Regions from separate parts of the Priestia sp. ST2 genome, predicted to be linked through region 1. Evidence: a T-box and tRNA genes for the amino acid it is inferred to sense, from the RefSeq annotation. Region 1 holds a T-box; the other holds one or more tRNA genes.
What was found. A T-box is a leader RNA that pairs with one kind of tRNA and senses whether it is charged. The one in region 1 lies ahead of trpS (tryptophan--tRNA ligase), so its partner is inferred to be a tRNA-Trp.
Positions count from the first base shown of each region.

Region 2: it has a tRNA-Trp gene. The T-box ahead of trpS (tryptophan--tRNA ligase) is inferred to sense a tRNA for this amino acid. The anticodon was not compared.

Region 1 covers NZ_JBVVNT010000003.1:866,246-875,253, reverse strand. The annotation lists gene AC0KUU_RS16800 (YjbA family protein) at 166-915, shown strand; gene trpS (tryptophan--tRNA ligase) at 945-1,934, opposite strand; T-box leader at 2,011-2,215, opposite strand; gene AC0KUU_RS16790 (peptide ABC transporter substrate-binding protein) at 2,882-4,528, shown strand; gene AC0KUU_RS16785 (ABC transporter permease) at 4,626-5,561, shown strand; gene AC0KUU_RS16780 (ABC transporter permease) at 5,564-6,490, shown strand; gene AC0KUU_RS16775 (ABC transporter ATP-binding protein) at 6,505-7,575, shown strand; gene AC0KUU_RS16770 (ABC transporter ATP-binding protein) at 7,577-8,494, shown strand; gene AC0KUU_RS16765 (GNAT family N-acetyltransferase) at 8,777-9,008, opposite strand, start outside.
Region 2 covers NZ_JBVVNT010000002.1:533,457-542,464, reverse strand. The annotation lists gene AC0KUU_RS09190 (GerAB/ArcD/ProY family transporter) at 1-477, opposite strand, end outside; gene AC0KUU_RS09185 (hypothetical protein) at 982-1,251, shown strand; gene AC0KUU_RS09180 (phospholipase D-like domain-containing protein) at 1,561-2,955, shown strand; tRNA gene AC0KUU_RS09175 (tRNA-Trp) at 3,177-3,250, shown strand; tRNA gene AC0KUU_RS09170 (tRNA-Leu) at 3,277-3,358, shown strand; tRNA gene AC0KUU_RS09165 (tRNA-Gly) at 3,378-3,449, shown strand; gene AC0KUU_RS09160 (Na+/H+ antiporter NhaC family protein) at 3,665-5,065, shown strand; gene AC0KUU_RS09155 (GerAB/ArcD/ProY family transporter) at 5,264-6,364, opposite strand; gene AC0KUU_RS09150 (Ger(x)C family spore germination protein) at 6,385-7,608, opposite strand; gene AC0KUU_RS09145 (spore germination protein) at 7,598-9,008, opposite strand, start outside.

The DNA of each region.
Region 1 (9,008 bases):
GCACTGGCGTTATATCTGAGCTTCGAAACAAGTGCATTTGAATAATAGCCAAAAACGAAGGCATTTTACAATTAATTTTTAGAAAAATAACATCATTTGGAATAAAAATTCCTTTCTCTGCCTATACTGATGGATAACAAACAGATAGTAAGTGAGGGGTAAATTATGCTATATCTTCATGATGTATGGGTTAATTGGTTTGAAGGCGAAGAAAACGGTTATAATGTGTGTCATTTCCATGAGTGGAGAAAAGACGATTGTGTAGAACTGCTCGATCAAGCACCGTTATTAAAAGTAAATCCGCTTTTATTTCATTACATTGAAAATGATCTTTCCGAGCTACCTCAACAACTACTACAAGATGTCTATCAGAAAGCATACATTCGGAAAAATCATGAACGCACGCAGGTTGAATATTGTTTTATTGTTACAGATGGAACGAATATTTTAGCAATTGATACGATGGGATATCATATTCCAATTCGAAAAAGCCGCTTAATTCCAAGACAGGAACAGTTAGTCTATGAGATGATTGCGGATCAAGAAGAGCTAGAATATAAGTTCAGTGAAGACGAGCTGAATAAAAAAGAGCATCATATTCTTTCACCGTCTCCTGAAACGATGAGAGGACTAACACGTAAAGAACGTCAGCTAAAACAGCTGTTATTTATGGCACTTGATCAGCTACATACAACAAAAAATACAGCTCAAATCCGCTACTGGTACACGGAGTGGAATCCAACGAAGTACGAAGACATTCAAGAGATGCCGTTTCAAGACGTGTGGAGTCAGCTATACGATGAAACGAAGTCAGGGTGGTCACCGAAGCATAAATTATTATGCGAGCGCTTAGTAAAAGGACAACCTTTCTTTGAAAAACTTTGGGAAATTGAACAAGAGCCAAAAGTTAATTAAAAAAAACGACTGCATAGCAGTCGTTTTTTTTAACGTTTACGGCCAATTCCCATTGCGTTTCGCATTTTGCGAAGCATTTTATTAGCCGTTGCATTTGCTTTATCGGCACCTTGATCTAAAATATCATCTAGCTCGCTAGAATCAACTAATTCATAATATCTTTTTTGAATTGGAGCAAGTGCTTCAGCTACCACTTTGGCTGTGTCAGCTTTAAAGTCACCATAACCTTTGCCTTCGTACATCGCTTCAATGTCTTCGATCGATTTATTGGCTAGGATTGAATAAATACTTAATAAGTTTGAAATACCTGGCTTATTTTCTTTATCGTAGCGAACAATACCTTCTGAATCCGTTACGGCACTTTTGATTTTCTTTTCAATTGTTTTAGCGTCATCCAAAAGCGTAATGAAAGCTTTTTGGTTTGGATCGGACTTGCTCATTTTTTTCGTAGGATCTTGAAGAGACATGACGCGTGCGCCCACTTTTGGAATACGTACTTCAGGAATAGTGAAGATATCATTGTATTTTTTGTTAAAGCGCTCAGCTAAGTCACGCGTTAATTCTAAATGCTGCTTTTGATCTTCACCAACTGGAACCAAATCGGTGTTGTATAAAAGAATATCCGCTGCCATTAATGGAGGATAAGTTAGTAATCCTGCTGATACTGCTTCTTTTCCAGCGGACTTATCTTTAAACTGAGTCATACGTTCAAGTTCACCGATATACGCTACGCACTGTAACATCCATCCCGCTTCTGTGTGGGCAGGCACTTCCGATTGAATAAATAAAGTCGATTTTGCTGGATCAATTCCTACCGCTACATACAGAGCAGCAAGGCCTCGAATGTTTTTACGAAGTGCTAAACGATCTTGAGGCGTTGTAATTGCATGCTGATCTACAATACAAAAATGACAGTTATAGTCATGTTGAAGTTCAACAAATTGCTTCATCGCTCCAATGTAGTTACCTAAAGTGATTGTACCGCTTGGTTGAATACCTGAAAAAATTGTTTTCATCAAATCTTCCTTTCATCTGCACATATATGATGCTAATTTACGGATACAACATAAAAAGGCCCATCCGCTCCTAGCATAAGCTAGGGGCGAATGGACCGCGTTGCCACCCTAATTAGCACACATAATTGTGAACTATCTTTATTCATGTAACGTTGAGGTCAACGTTCAAGCTTTGCACTTGAAAGCTCCAAAGTCCATTCTGCAGGTTTCAATGTTTGTTCTCACCAGCCACAAACTCTCTAAAAATGAAAATTCTGCATACTACTCTTTTTCACAGCTTTAATTATATAGTTATTCGTTATTATAACGCGAAAAAGCAGGAATTTAAACATCTTATCGCTAAAAAGTTTTATAAGACAATTTACTGGAATTTTTCAGCGGCAAAAAAAGACAAGAACCTTTTAATTAAAGCATTTCTTAATGAAAATTTGGTGGAGGATTTGGTAAAAATCTTTTATTTAATATTTCTAATGGCTTTGTAATACTATCGTAATACCTATACTACAAAAAAGATTTTAGAAGTCTGACAAGTAGGCACAATCCTTATAAGATAAGGTTTTTTCCCTCATGACAAAAAAATACCATTAAATAATAGTATTGCAATAAATTTTTAAAATATTTATAATAGGCGTAACAAACATATTTTTTACAAAGGTATTACAATTTCTTAATTTTTCAGAAAACACAAAATAGACAATGTTTTGTTTCAATTAGCGAATTTTGTAATGAATGAGTCTTCTACATATTAAGCGCATACATTGGATTTACAGCATGTAAACAATTGATGACAGTTTCATAGAGTAGAAGAATAATTTTGCAGTGAGGTCTTTAATGCTCTACTACGTGAAAAAATAACTGATTATTTTGTATTGAAAGAGGATTAAGAAATTAGTACATATCAAAAAAATATGGTTGCCACACAAACAAAATTTAATAGGGGGTAACACGCAATGAAGAAAAGGTTGTCGATTCTTTTCAGTTTGCTGCTTGTAATGAGCTTGTTTTTAGCTGCATGTGGATTTAACAAAGAATCTGGTGGCAGTGAAAATGCTAGCAGTGATGGCGGCGAAAAGAAAAAAGAGCAAGAGCTTCGCGTAAACATTAAAACTGAGCCTTTTTCATTAAACCCAGGCTTAGCTAATGATTCAACGTCATCAAACGTATTATTACAAACATTTGAGGGTTTAACTCGTATCGGTAAAGATGGAAAACCTGAAAATGCAATGGCGAAAGATGTGAAGGTCAGCGATGATCAAACTAAATATACGTTTACAATTCGCGACGATGCAAAATGGTCAAATGGTGACCCTGTAACAGCAAAAGATTTCGAATATGCATGGAAATGGGCGTTAGATCCTAAAAACGAATCTCAATATGCATATCAATTATACTATGTTAAAAATGCACAAGCTGCTAATGAAGGAAAAGGTTCATTAGATGATGTTGCGGTTAAAGCAACAGATGATAAAACGCTTGAAGTAACATTAGAAAACCCAACGCCATATTTCTTAGAATTAACAGCTTTCTATACGTACTTCCCAGTGAATACGAAAATTGCTGAATCAAATGAAAAATGGTACACAAATGCAGGCGAAAACTATACGTCAAACGGTCCTTTCAAGCTTAAAGCTTGGAAACATAATGACAAAATCGAGTTAGTTCCTAATGAAAACTATTGGGATAAAGATGCTGTAAAACTTAAAAAAGTTGAAATGTACATGATCAATGATAACAACACTGAACTTTCAATGTTCAAAAACGGTGAATTAGACTGGGCGGGTATGCCTACTGGTCAATTACCAGCTGATGCACTTCCTGAATTAAAGAAAGACGGTTCATTAAACATTCAAGAGATTGCAGGTACTTACTGGTACAAGTTTAATACAGAACAAAAACCTTTAGACAACGTGAACATTCGTAAAGCATTAGCTTATGCAATTGATCGTAAAGGTATTACAGAACAAATTACAAAAGACGGTTCAGTTCCAGCGATGGCGGCTGTACCACCAACAATGTTTGAAGATAACAAAAAAGGTTACTTCAAAGACAATGATGTGAAAAAAGCAAAAGAATATTTAGAAAAAGGCTTGAAAGAAATGGGCCTTAAAGATGCTTCAGAACTACCAGCAATTAAGGTTTCATACAACACGGATGAAAAACATGCAAAAATTGCACAAGCTGTTCAAGATATGTGGAAGAAAAACCTTGGCATTAAAGTACAGTTAGACAACTCTGAGTGGGCTGTTTACATTGAAAAGTTACACCAAGGAGATTATCAAGTTGGACGTATGGGCTGGTTAGGAGATTTTAACGACCCAATCAACTTCTTAGAATTGTTCCGTGATAAAAAAGGCGGAAATAATGATACAAACTGGGAAAACCCAGAATATAAAAAGTTATTAATTGACTCTCAAAAAGAAACAGATCCTAAAAAACGTCTGGAAATGTTGAAAAAAGCAGAAGGTATCTTTATGGATGAAATGCCAGTGGCACCAATCTACTTCTACACAAACGCTTGGGTACAAGACAAGCAGCTGAAAGATGTTGTGATGTCTGGACTTGGAGACATTCAGATTAAGTGGGCTCATTTTGAGTAAGTAACATCAATTGTGACAAAGGGTATATGGGGCCTGGTGCTCCATATACTTTTCTTTCTTGTGCGCGGATTTTGTAAAAATATGGAGGTGTGTCAGGGTGTTCAAATATATAGGAAAACGACTTATTTATATGTTTCTATCATTATGGCTGATCGTAACAGCGACCTTTTTCTTAATGCGTGCTGTTCCAGGAGGTCCATTCACATCAGAAAAGCAGCTTCCCCCTGAAATTCAAAAAAATCTAAATCAGTATTACGGTTTAGACCAGCCTTGGTACCATCAGTACTTTGATTATTTAACATCAATTTTAAAGTGGGATTTTGGTCCATCTTTCAAATATAAAGGCCAAACGGTAAATGATTTGATTAACGGCGGATTCCCTGTTTCATTCATGCTAGGGATGGAAGCTATTTTAATAGCAATTGCTATTGGTGTAGTACTTGGTGTTATTGCTGCTTTAAAACATAATAAGTGGCAAGATTATACGGCGATGGTTATTGCAGTTCTAGGAATCTCAGTTCCGAGTTTTATCATGGCAGCGGTATTACAATACGTTCTGGCTATGAAACTACAAATTTTTCCGGTTGCACGCTGGGAATCTTGGGCACACACGGTGTTACCAGCTCTCGCGCTTGCTTCAACCCCTATGGCGTTTATCGCACGATTAACTCGTTCGAGTATGCTTGAAGTATTAAGCAATGATTATATTCGTACAGCGAAAGCAAAAGGTTTAAGCAGAGGCGTGATTACAGTTAAGCACGCCATGCGAAATGCGATGCTTCCAGTCGTATCCTATATGGGACCTTTAGTAGCAGGGATTTTAACAGGTAGCTTTGTTATTGAAAAAATATTTGGTATCCCGGGATTAGGTTCACACTTTGTACTCAGTATCTCAAACCGAGATTATACAACGATTATGGGCGTAACGGTGTTCTACAGTATTTTACTACTTTTTTGTATCTTGCTTGTAGATATTGCATACGGATTCATTGACCCTCGAATTAAACTTACAGGTGCTAAGAAAGGAGAGTAACTATGCAGCAACTTCCAAAAATTCCTAAAGAAATGTTTGAAACAGCAGGGATTGACCGCGCTCAGGCAGAAAAGATTGAAAAACCGAGTCTTTCATTCTGGCAAGATGTTTTTATTCGTTTTCGCAAAAACAAGCTTGCTATGTTTGGGGTAGTACTAATGGTTCTCCTTGTTTTTATGGCTATATTTGGTCCATTGATGGTGAAATATGATTATGCAACCAATGATTTATTGAATGCTAATCAGGCTCCATCTTCTGAGCACTGGTTCGGTACAGATGAATTAGGGCGTGATGTTTTTGCTCGTACGTGGGAAGGCGCGCGTATTTCATTATTTATCGGGTTAGCAGCAGCTTTAATTGATTTATTTATCGGCGTAGTTTGGGGAAGCATCTCTGGATACCGCGGTGGCCGTACGGATGAAACAATGATGCGTGTTGCGGATATCTTATATGGTGTTCCTTACCTTTTACTCGTTATTATTTTAATGGTTATGCTTGGCCAAGGGTTAGGCACGATGATTTTGGCGATGACTATTACCGGCTGGATTAACATGGCCCGTATTGTACGTGGACAAGTATTGCAGTTAAAAAACCAAGAGTACGTAATGGCTTCACAAACATTAGGAGCAACAACAAAACGTATTTTATTTAAACATCTTATTCCTAATGCAACAGGTCCAATTTTAGTAACAATGACACTAACGATTCCTTCAGCAATCTTTACAGAAGCATTTTTAAGCTACTTGGGACTAGGCGTTCCGGCACCGCTTGCAAGTTGGGGAACAATGGCTTCAGAAGGCTTACCTGCTTTGGAATACTATCCTTGGCGCTTATTTTTCCCAGGTTTGTTTATCTGTTTAACAATCTTAGCGTTCAACGTAATTGGTGATGGATTACGAGATGCGTTAGATCCAAAACTACGTAAGTAAGGAAGTGGACTCATATGTCACGTTTATTAGAAGTAAAAAATTTAGCTGTATCATTTAAAACATATGGCGGAGAAGTTCAAGCTGTTCGCGGCGTTAACTTCCACTTAAATAAAGGTGAAACTTTAGCAATTGTTGGTGAGTCAGGATCTGGTAAAAGTGTAACTTCACAAACGATCATGCGCCTTATTCCGATGCCTCCTGGCCGAATCAAAAGCGGTGAAATGCTGTTTGACGGCATTGATTTAGCTAAGAAAACGGATAAAGAAATGGAAGCTATTCGCGGTAAAGATATCGGTATGATCTTCCAAGATCCGATGACTTCCTTGAATCCAACGATGAAAGTTGGGGCTCAAATTGGCGAAGTCGTAATTAAGCATTCCAAAGTGTCTAAAGCAGAAGCGAAAAAACGGGCAGTCGAGTTATTAACGCTTGTAGGAATTCCTTTTCCAGAACAGCGTGTGAATCAATATCCGCATGAATTCAGCGGCGGGATGAGACAGCGTGTTGTCATTGCGATGGCTCTTGCTTCTAATCCGAAGCTATTGATCGCTGATGAACCAACAACGGCGCTTGATGTAACAATTCAAGCCCAAATTTTAGAGCTGATGAAAGACATTCAGAAAAAAACGGATACCTCTATTATCTTTATTACCCATGATCTTGGTGTAGTAGCAAATGTAGCAGATCGAGTAGCCGTTATGTACGCTGGTCAAATTGTTGAAATGGGCACAGTGGATGAAGTGTTTTACGATCCAAAACATCCGTATACGTGGGGACTGCTAGCTTCTATGCCAAGCTTAGATAACGAGGCAGAAGAAGAGCTGGCTGCTATTCCTGGAACGCCGCCAGATTTAACGAATCCTCCAAAAGGAGATGCATTTGCAGCGCGAAATCCATACGCAATGAAAATTGATTTTGAGCAAGAACCTCCAATGTTCAAAATATCTGATACGCACTATGCGAAAACATGGCTGTTACATCCCGATGCACCAAAAGTAGAGCCGCCTGCTTCAGTTCAGCGCCGCATGCGTAAAGTTGACAATGTATACAGTACACCTGTACTCGTAGCGAAGGATGGTGAATAACATGACAGATAAATTATTAGAGATTAAAGACTTAAAACAACATTTTTTCACAAGTAAAGGAACAATTAAAGCAGTTGATGGTCTGACGTTTGACATCTTCCGCGGAGAAACATTAGGGCTTGTAGGTGAATCCGGTTGCGGAAAGTCAACGACAGGGAGAACGATTATTCGTTTATATGACGCTACTAGCGGTGAGGTACTATTTAATGGCGAAAATGTACATGGTCGCAAATCTCGCTCAGAGCTTAAAAAATTTAATCGTAAAATGCAAATGATTTTCCAAGATCCATATGCGTCGCTTAACCCTCGTATGACCGTAGCAGATATCATAGCAGAAGGCATTGATATTCACGGTTTAGCTAAGACGAGAAAGGAGCGTATGGCAAAAGTTCACGAGCTTCTTGAAACAGTGGGGCTTAACAAAGAACATGCAAATCGCTATCCACATGAGTTTAGTGGCGGCCAGCGTCAGCGTATCGGTATCGCAAGAGCACTGGCAGTAGAACCTGATTTTATCATCGCAGATGAACCAATCTCAGCGTTGGACGTGTCTATACAAGCTCAAGTTGTTAACTTAATGAAGAAGTTACAGCGTGAACGTGGACTCACATATTTATTTATCGCCCATGATTTGTCAATGGTAAAATACATCAGTGACCGTATCGGCGTTATGTACAGAGGTAAGATTGTAGAGCTTGCACCAAGTGATGAACTTTATCGAAACCCTGTGCATCCATATACAAAAGCGTTACTTTCAGCTATTCCGCTTCCCGATCCTGACAGTGAAAAAACGCGTCAGCGCAAAATTTATGATCCAAGTATCCATGACTATAACGGTGAAGAACCGGAGCTTAGAGAAGTATCTCCCGGTCACTACGTGTCTTGTTCTCAAGCAGAATTTGCCACATATACAACATAACAAAAACGATCTCACAACGAGGTCGTTTTTTATTTAGTTATCAAAGAACACTAAGCTTCAAGTTGCAAAAAACATGTAAGAACAAGTAACATTAGCGCTTTACAGGTATTATACAGTAAAGGATTGAAAAATACTATTGAAAATTTTCAGAATTTTATATTTAAGACAAAATATCTATGCTTAAACCTTATAACTAAAGGAATATAAGTGATTAATAATGTTTTTTATTGAATAATAATTCAAGATTTATAAAAAGAAGGTAGACATGCGTCTACCTTCTTTTTATAAATCTGCTAAGATATCGCCGTCTTTACGATTTTTGTCAATTTTTAATACTTGATCTGCCGGCTGATAAGACGCACCATATATTTCTTTGTCTTTGTACGTATGAATTAACTCGTACGTTTTTTTCATTTTATTTAAAATGCTTTCCTCTGTTTCAGAAGTAGGAGACCAATATAGAATTTCCATCTGGTTAATTTCATTTGTGGCTAATGACCGGCGGTTATAGCCA
Region 2 (9,008 bases), on a different contig from region 1:
GAATAATCCGACAAACCAAGGGAATAAAATTTCGGCACTTCGTGCAATAACTTCTATTCCTAGGCGTACTCCTACGATGACCACGCCCATAAATGCAATATGGATGGCTGTAAGCGGCGTGTAGGGAAGAATTTGTGTAGTGAGAAAATTTCCTACATAGTAAAGAACTTGACTGCTGATGAATAAATTGGATAACACAAAAACAACTGATACAATCTTTCCGGCTATTTTGCCTAAAATTTTTTCGTTCATTTCCATAAGCGTAAGCGTTGGAAACATGTTTCCTAGTGAGGTGAAAAGCAAAACTAAGCCAATTCCTGATGCTACACCGAAAAGTGCGGCAATCCAGGCATCTTGATGAGCATCAGCTGTAATAGCAGCAGGTACAACAATAATGGTGCTGCCAATACTATATAACGTTACTAGCTTGCGAAACTGCGCAGCTGAAATATTGATTTCATTAAGCAAAATGAGCACATCCTTTTGCCATATACACTAATTAAGTGATCCAACGGAATAATAAGTGACTTAAAGGTTGAAACATTACTTCTACCCAATCAGAAGGATTCGGTAGAGGCAGACGAAAGATTTTTGCAAGAGCGATTATGATACTGATTGTCATAAACACAATAAAAATGTTCCGTTCCTTTTTATGGGAGTGTTGAGGTAATCTTTTTATTTCCATCCATATAATCCCTGCACAAATGATCAAAAAGGAAAGAAACAAGTGCATGCAGTCAACCCCAATACATTTTTTCGTTCAGATAAGCTATTCGTATGATGTCCGCTAAAGAAAGTGATTATACATTTTTGTAAAATATAGAAAGTATTTCAGGAGATAGAAGATATTTTGTAGGGCTCTTAAATGATTGAGGGATTTGTTATGAGGAATATTCATTTAGCTTTAACCTATTGAAGCGTCGTATGAATAAGTAGAAAAATGCCACACTAAAGAGTGAACAAATGGAAAGGAGCACTATGATGAAAAAATACCCATACAATAAAGATAAACAACAATCGTTTCAAGCAGCACAGCAGGGGCATAAAGAAGCAGTAGATGCATATGAACAGGCAAATGAAGCTAAAAATGATGCATCGTACGGCCATGAAGCGAAGCAAGCGATAGGTGAAGTGAATGAAGCCTCTCAGCAAATTGAAAATGCGCTTGAAAATGCTTCTGAAACACAGCGTCAGCGTTTAACAGAGTTTCAGCAAGATATAAAAGATATGGAGAACGACCTTAATCAATAAAAGAGCCGCTGTTTTACTTAGGCAGGTTCACAATAGAGAGTATAAATTGTAAAAGCAGAAGGTAATGAACTTCTGCTTTTTTTATTGATAGTGTAAACGTAGGTTTCGTGTATATAATTGCTTCTAGCTGTTGTTTGGAGGGAAAGGCGAAGACTGGCACGGAAATCAACAGTGGTGTAACAAATAATCCATCATTCCATTCTTATTTTAAAAGGTATAGAAGTTAAAAAAGTAAGAATCCTAATAAAAACAGAACGATAAGAATGGAAAGGGATTGTGACAGGAAATATGCTAATAAACATACTAATAATGATTGTCGTATTGTACTTCATATATGTATTCGTAACTGCAGTGGTACTGTTTTATGTCCCTTTACACAAGGGAAAAGACTTAAAAGTAATGAATACTGAGAATTTTTACGGGAAGAAAGAATCCACAGATCGAGTTATGCTTTTAGAAAATGGTTATTTTTCAGGGCTTGTTCGGATGCAGATGATTCAAGAAGCGAGGCATACAATTGATATTGCATACTTTTCCATCGGTAAAGGCCGTTCTTCGGATTTACTTATGGGCGCTTTATTCGAAGCTGCGGATCGAGGTATACGTATTCGCGTGTTGTTAGATGGGATCGCTCATGGGTTAAAAGGCAAGAGGAAAAATGTTCTTTATGCTCTAGCTTTCCACAATAATATTGAATTAAAGTACTATGAGCCCTTTACTATTTTTAAACCTTGGACATGGCATAACCGTCTTCACGATAAAATAATAGTAGTCGATGGCCAATTAGGTATTAGTGGAGGACGAAATATTGGAGATAAATACTTGGCTAGTCAACCAAATAAAAATTTTGTCTATGACCGTGATGTACTGATTTATAACACAAAGCAAGAAAGTCATAGTGTCATTCTCTCAATGGAGAAGTATATAGAAAAATTATGGAATCATCCGTATACACGAAAAGCTTTTCCAAAGCCCAAGAAAACTAAACAATTTCGCGGTCTTTCAGGAAAAAAATTATTGATAGATCAATACGAAGAGGCCAAAAAAGTAAACGAACCTTTTGTCCATCCTTATATTGTATGGAGAGAAGCAACGATGCCTACAAGAAAGATTTCTTTTATTACAAATCCTATTCAACGAATAAATAAAAGCCCTTTTATATGGAAAACATTTATTAAGCTTTCCCAGCAAGCTGAAAAATCCATTGTTGTTCAAAGCCCTTATATCGTACCAACAAAAGAAATGGAACAGTATATAGATAAGCAAGTAAAACCAAAAGTGCAAAGAATTATTTTAACTAATTCTATTACATCCACTCCAAATGCTATGGCTTTTTCTGCATACTTGGGAGTGAAGAATCGCGTTATAAAAGCTGGTTCGAAGCTTTATGAATATCAAAAGCCCTATTCAATTCACGGGAAATCTGTTGTTTATGATCAGCGTTTAAGTGCAGTTGGTTCTTTTAACTTAGATTCACGCTCTGCATTTTTAAATACTGAATCCATGGTTATGATAGATAGTGAAGAATTTGCAGCCGAGTTAACAGGAGCTATTGAAACTAAAATTTCTCACAGTATGCTTGTGGGGAATGAGGGAGAACCTGTGGATGTTAATACGGATTCTCAAAAAAACGTGCCTCCCGTAAAATCTGCACTCCTACATATTCTTTCGGTCTTTACACGATTTTGGAGACATTTTGTATAGTACTGTGTTACAGCAGAGTCTTTAAAAACAAATAGCGGAGATTAAAGAGGACTGCAGCTGGTGAAGGGAATGTGTAAAAAACTGTGATATGCCTCACAGTTTTTTTGAAACCCCTAGTACTAGTTATGATTCATCAAAAGACCTATTGACGAAATTCCATATATGTTTTATTATGATATAGCGTCGTTGATAAACGAGGTTCTTTTGAAGAAATCATTTCTAGGGGCATAGTTTAAAGGTAGAACTACGGTCTCCAAAACCGTCAGTGTGGGTTCGATTCCTACTGCCCCTGCCATTTTGGAGTTATTTTTTAATTTACACGCGGGTGTGGCGGAATTGGCAGACGCGCTAGACTTAGGATCTAGTGTCTTATGACGTGGGGGTTCAAGTCCCTTCACCCGCATCTTTACTTTCATATACGCGCGGAAGTAGTTCAGTGGTAGAACACCACCTTGCCAAGGTGGGGGTCGCGAGTTCGAACCTCGTCTTCCGCTTCTTTTCAAAAGCAGTTTGCATGTGCAAACTGCTTTTTTTGTTGTAGAAATAAAGAGTTTTATGATGCTGTTTTTAATCAGAAGTATTTTATTAAAACAGCACTGTCTATACGTGTTGCTTTCGTGAATATACACATAATATTGGGGTTACATTAAAAGCTAATGAACGATACGTGAAGACATCTAATATGGTGTTTAAGATAGGGGAGAGTCCTATGGAATCTAGTTGGTTTTCAATTATACCGTTTTTAATTGTTATTCCCATAGCTATTTTCACGAAACAAGTGCTGCCAGGGTTGTTTTTAGGCTTATTAGTAGGCGCTTATTTGATTGACCATTCGATTATCGGAGGTGTTGAAAAGCTACTTCACTACGTTGTACAAGCTCTTAGAAATAAAAGTAATATAGAAATCGTCGTCTTTTTATACGCGTTTTCAGGGCTCATCGGAATGATTAAGATGGCTGGAGGAGTTAAAGGTTTTGTGGAAACAGCTGCTGAAAGAATTGATACAAGAAAAAAAGCCCTTATTTTAACCTATGTTTCAACCATTGGAACATTCAGTGCTCCCACATTTCGTTTTGTTACAATCGCGCCCATCATGAGAGCGCTGCTGAAAAAAGTGAAAATGACGACAGCAGAGCTAGGGTTCGTTATTGAAACAACTGCTACTCCTGTTATCGTCTTAATTCCTGTGGCAACGGCATTTGTAGGATATATGGTATCCATCATTCAAATGGCGATTGATCATCAAGGTATAAAACAAGACGCTTATTCTTTGTTTATTCAAAGCATTCCTTATAATTTTTTTTCGATTGTGATTATTTTAGTAGGGATTTATTTAAGCTTTTTTCATCATTCAACATCTACAGCTCCTATGAAGCTTGAGGAAGAAGACGAAAAAGATTGGCATGATTGTCATCCTTGCGTATCGAAGGATTTGCCTTCCAAGCCTTGGAATCTGTTAGTGCCTTTACTTGTCGTGATTTCACTCACCTTACTTTTAACATGGTGGAGTGGACATCATAAGAGTCACACCTTTTTTGAAGCATTTATTAAAGCAGACGTGCTAGAAGCGATGGTAGTAGCTTTAATTATGACTACGTTAATTACCCTCATTTTTTTCTTGTTTCAGCGCTTTACATTACAGAATTTGCTTAATGGTTTTATCACAGGAGGCAATGACTTAATGTCCGTTATTCTGCTGTTATCGGTAGTATGGGGATTATCCGCTGTTACAGAAGACTTGGGTTTTTCCAATTTCGTGACGGCACATTCTAAGTGGATTCCTCAAATGTTTGTCACTCCTTTTATGTTTGTGTTTGGAGCTGCTATTTCTTACTTTATCGGGTCTGCTTGGGGGACGTGGGGAATTTTAATGCCGCTTGGCGTATCGCTTGCAAGTTCTGCAGATCTTTCTTTGCCGTTGATTATCGGTGCCGTATTTGCAAGCGGTTCATTTGGAGCGTTTTCTTCGCCTTTAAGCGACGATACGAATACCATCGCCAAAATATTAGATTTATCTGTTATTGAATATGCCAAGTATAAATTAAAGCCCGCTCTAATTGCAGCGGGAATAACAGTTGCTTTTTATCTTGTGGTATCTTTCTTGTTTTGAATGAGGGAAATAGCCATCTAGTATCAACTTTTCATTTTTTTCAGCTTAAAGTATGCATACAGCCCTAATGATAGGCACACTAGCATGATACAAGTAAGCGGAAATAAGATGGTATTAATAAAATGATCATAAAACCATATATACACGAACATCACCTCGATAATTTTAACGCTATTTTTTCTATTTATTAGAGATATACTATCTGTGCTGCTTCTTCCTATTTTTCAAAAAGGCGATAATCAAAAGCAGTATAGGTACGATAGCAAAAAGAGGCATATGTAAAAGAAATCTCGCTACGTGTAGCCCTTCATAAAGATGTTCTTGAAAATTACTAGCGATTGTAATCGACAAAAACAACACAATGATGCCTAAAGGATACACTAGACGGGAAGGAGATTTAATTTTAAATAAAGTAGCTGTACCTATGATAGAGGCATAAAACAAGATGCTAACTTTAAAATAAATCCCAATAACCATAGCAAACATAAAAAATACATCGAGACGCTCTAAAAAATCAGCTACTTGAATCGTTTGAACAGTACTAAGAAGAGGGAACTGTGATCTTGTCGTCAAATCAACCCCAAGCACGCTAATGTTAATGATCATCGTAATAATTAAATTAATTCCGCTTAATCCCGTTGCGCATAGCATGGTGACACTTGCTTTTTTGGGGTTGCTTAAATAAGGAAGAAGCATGGTAAATACAATAGCTTCTGTGAAAGGGAAATACAGCGTTTCAGTTAAAGCAACTTTGGCCACAGGAAGTATTCCTTCTTTTAATACCGGCTGTAAGTTCTTAAAATCAATTAATCCCGAGCTAATAATCAAGATGAAGCCTGCAACAGCTAGAAAATACATGAAAATAAACAGAAGCTCTCCTGATCTGGCTATCGCTTCAATACCTTTTCGAGTTATATAGATAATGACCAGCATCAATAAGGCATTAGCAATAAATAAAGGCGTATCGGGATAGGCAAAAGTAAGAAGCATCTCTCCGAAATCTCTTAGAACTCGTGATGCATCGTATAAAAAATAGACAATATATATGAATGCAAGAAGTGTTCCAAGTGCCTTCCCTAAAATTTTCTGCATATATTCTGTAGGCAGGAGGTCCGGATAGTAGGAATAGAGCTTATGATAGACTAAGAAGAAAAAAAAGCTGCACAGCATTCCAATTAAAATAGCTAGCCATGCATCTTGCTTCGCTCGCATTGCAAGAGGAACTAATAAAGCACTTCCCAGCTCGAATAAAACCATGAGAATAAATAATTGAGTGGCGCTAATTTTTGCTTTTTCCATATAGCCAGAACCTCCTGACCTCAGTTTTGTTTTTCTTTTAGGCTAGAGAGAAATGATTTATTGCGCAGACCTGTTCGGCGAATGTAAGCTTCTACCGTAACGTCTACATTTAATTTTGGAAAATAAACGTCATCCCATTCTGATTTGAGTTTTTCCCATTGATTAGGCCGCGTGCGTTCCAGCGCTTCTCCAAACCCGAAGATGTCAACTTTGTCTGTCTGAGCTTGTTTAATAGCTGTTTGTAATTCTTTTTTTATTTCTTTACCTGCTGCTTTTTCCATTTTTTTGATGACAGCAGGTTGACGTGTATCAACAGGGACCTCCACTTCTCCAAGATCGCCTTCTACGCGAGTGTGAACGGACGCATAAGGTTTTCCTTTTATCATTTTTACAGATACATCCGTTTTTTGACGAACTGTTTGATAGGCAAGCGCTTCTTTTTTTCCTTTCCAATCTACATTAATATCGGTTCCTTGTATTTTATCAAGAATCCAAACGCTGCCTCTAGCTGGACTATTGTACAACCAGTCGATTAACTTTCCATTTTTAAAAACAGCAATGCCAGAAGCACGAAGGGTAGCTTCTGGTGCGCTTTGCTGGAGGTTATCTAATTTTTCTGCTTGTTGAGGATTTCCAACTAAACGAAAACCCGAGACTAGTGCTTCTCCTCCTGGAGATTCGAGAGATCTCATCACTTCTTGAAAGGAAACCTTTAGGTTTTCTCCCCATTTTCTTTGAGTGAACTCCAGCGTTTTCATAATTTTGTTTGCTGGAATTTTATCGACAGGCGTTAGTGCTTTTACCAAATCAGCAGCACTTGACTGGTTTGCGATTACTAAGGAAGTCGTAATTCGAAATTCAGGATCGCGATCAATAGAATCAATAAGAATGTTAATTCCTTCTTCACGCGCTAGTTTTTCTCCGATCACGATTAAGTTTGTATGGGCATAATAAAGTCTTCGGGAAATTCTAGCCGAAGCGCGTCTGCTTGCTTCAACTAAATTATCACCGGAAGCAGCATAGATCGTAACAGGCGGACTTTGGGTGCCGCCGCCTCCCTGTAAGCCAGCTACGTTTCCTGGGTTAATAATTTGAAAGGTAAGCTCATACCGCCCATCTTTCGTTTTGTCAATGCCCATTGCCGATACAAACGCAAGATCCGTTAACTCTTTTTTACTCCAGCAGCTAGTAAGCAATACCATCATTATGGTCATTATCAGTAAAAATAAACTTTTACGTTTCATTTTGATCATCTTCTTCCATTTCCTGGTTAACCATACCTCTTGAAGAAGGAGGCTCAGGCTTTTGATGTTTGCTTTGACGAACTTTGTTATCACTAATTAATTTAGGTCTTCTTCTCATCGTCCACCAAGGTAACCGCAGCAAGGTATCTTCATTGCTTGCAGGAATAAAGGGTGCTAATGGCGTCATGTAAGGAACACCAAATGAACGTAAGCTGCACAGGTGTCCAACCCCCATTAAAAGAATAAGGATAATGCCATAGAAACCGAATGTAGCCGCTCCTAGTATAAATAAAAAACGAATTAATCGCGCTGAAATAGCCATATCGAAAGACGGCGTTGCAAAGCTAGCAATAGCTGTAATCGATACGATAATAACCATAGCTGGTGAGACGATCCCCGCTTGAACCGCTGCTTGCCCAATAACAAGAGCTCCGACGATCGATACGGCAGAGCCGATAGCTTTTGGTAAACGAATCCCTGCTTCACGCAAAATTTCAAAGGTGACTTCCATAAAAAAAGCTTCCACAAACGCGGGAAATGGAACGGATTCTCGCTGTGCCGCAAGAGCTACAATAAGCGTCGTGGGTACCATCTCTTGATGAAATGTCGTAACCGCCACATACGTAGCAGGAGCGATAAGTGAAATCATAAACATAAACACCCGCAAAAGACGAATGGACGTCGCAATATCAAAGCGTGCGTAGTAATCTTCAGCCGATTGGAAAAATTGAATGAACAACGCTGGAGCAATAAGTACAAAAGGAGTTCCATCCACAAAAATAGCAATTCTTCCTTCCAAAAGGTTACCTGCCACCACGTCAGGTCTTTCTGTATTATAAATAGTTGGAAAAGGAGTGACCGTTTGATCTTCAATTAGCTGCTCAACATAACCTGATTCCAAAATACTATCAATATCAATGTTTTTTAATCGCTTTCGAATTTCTTTTACAACTTTATCGTTTGCGATGCCATGAATATACATAAGAGTGACATCCGTTTTAGTTACCCGGCCAATCTTCATCGACTCTAGCCATAAGTCAGGTGTTTTAATAATTCGGCGCACCATGGCTAAGTTTGTGCCAATAGACTCAGTAAAGGCACCTTTTGGTCCCCGCACTACCATTTGGGTAGTAGATTCTGCAATGGCACGCTTTTCACCGCCTTGTGTACTCACGCTGAGTACGCGGTTTATGCCGTCGACAATAAGAAGGCTGTCTCCTGACATCAAAGAAGAAAGTAAATCATTCCAGTTGTCTGCAAACGATACGTTGCCGATTGTTACGATGTCTTCGGAAATTAACTCTAATGCGTTTTGATCGTTTAGGTCATTTTTTTGATTATCTTTCATAAGAGACTGCAGTAAGTAATCTTGAATAGCCTGATTATCTACAATCCCTTCT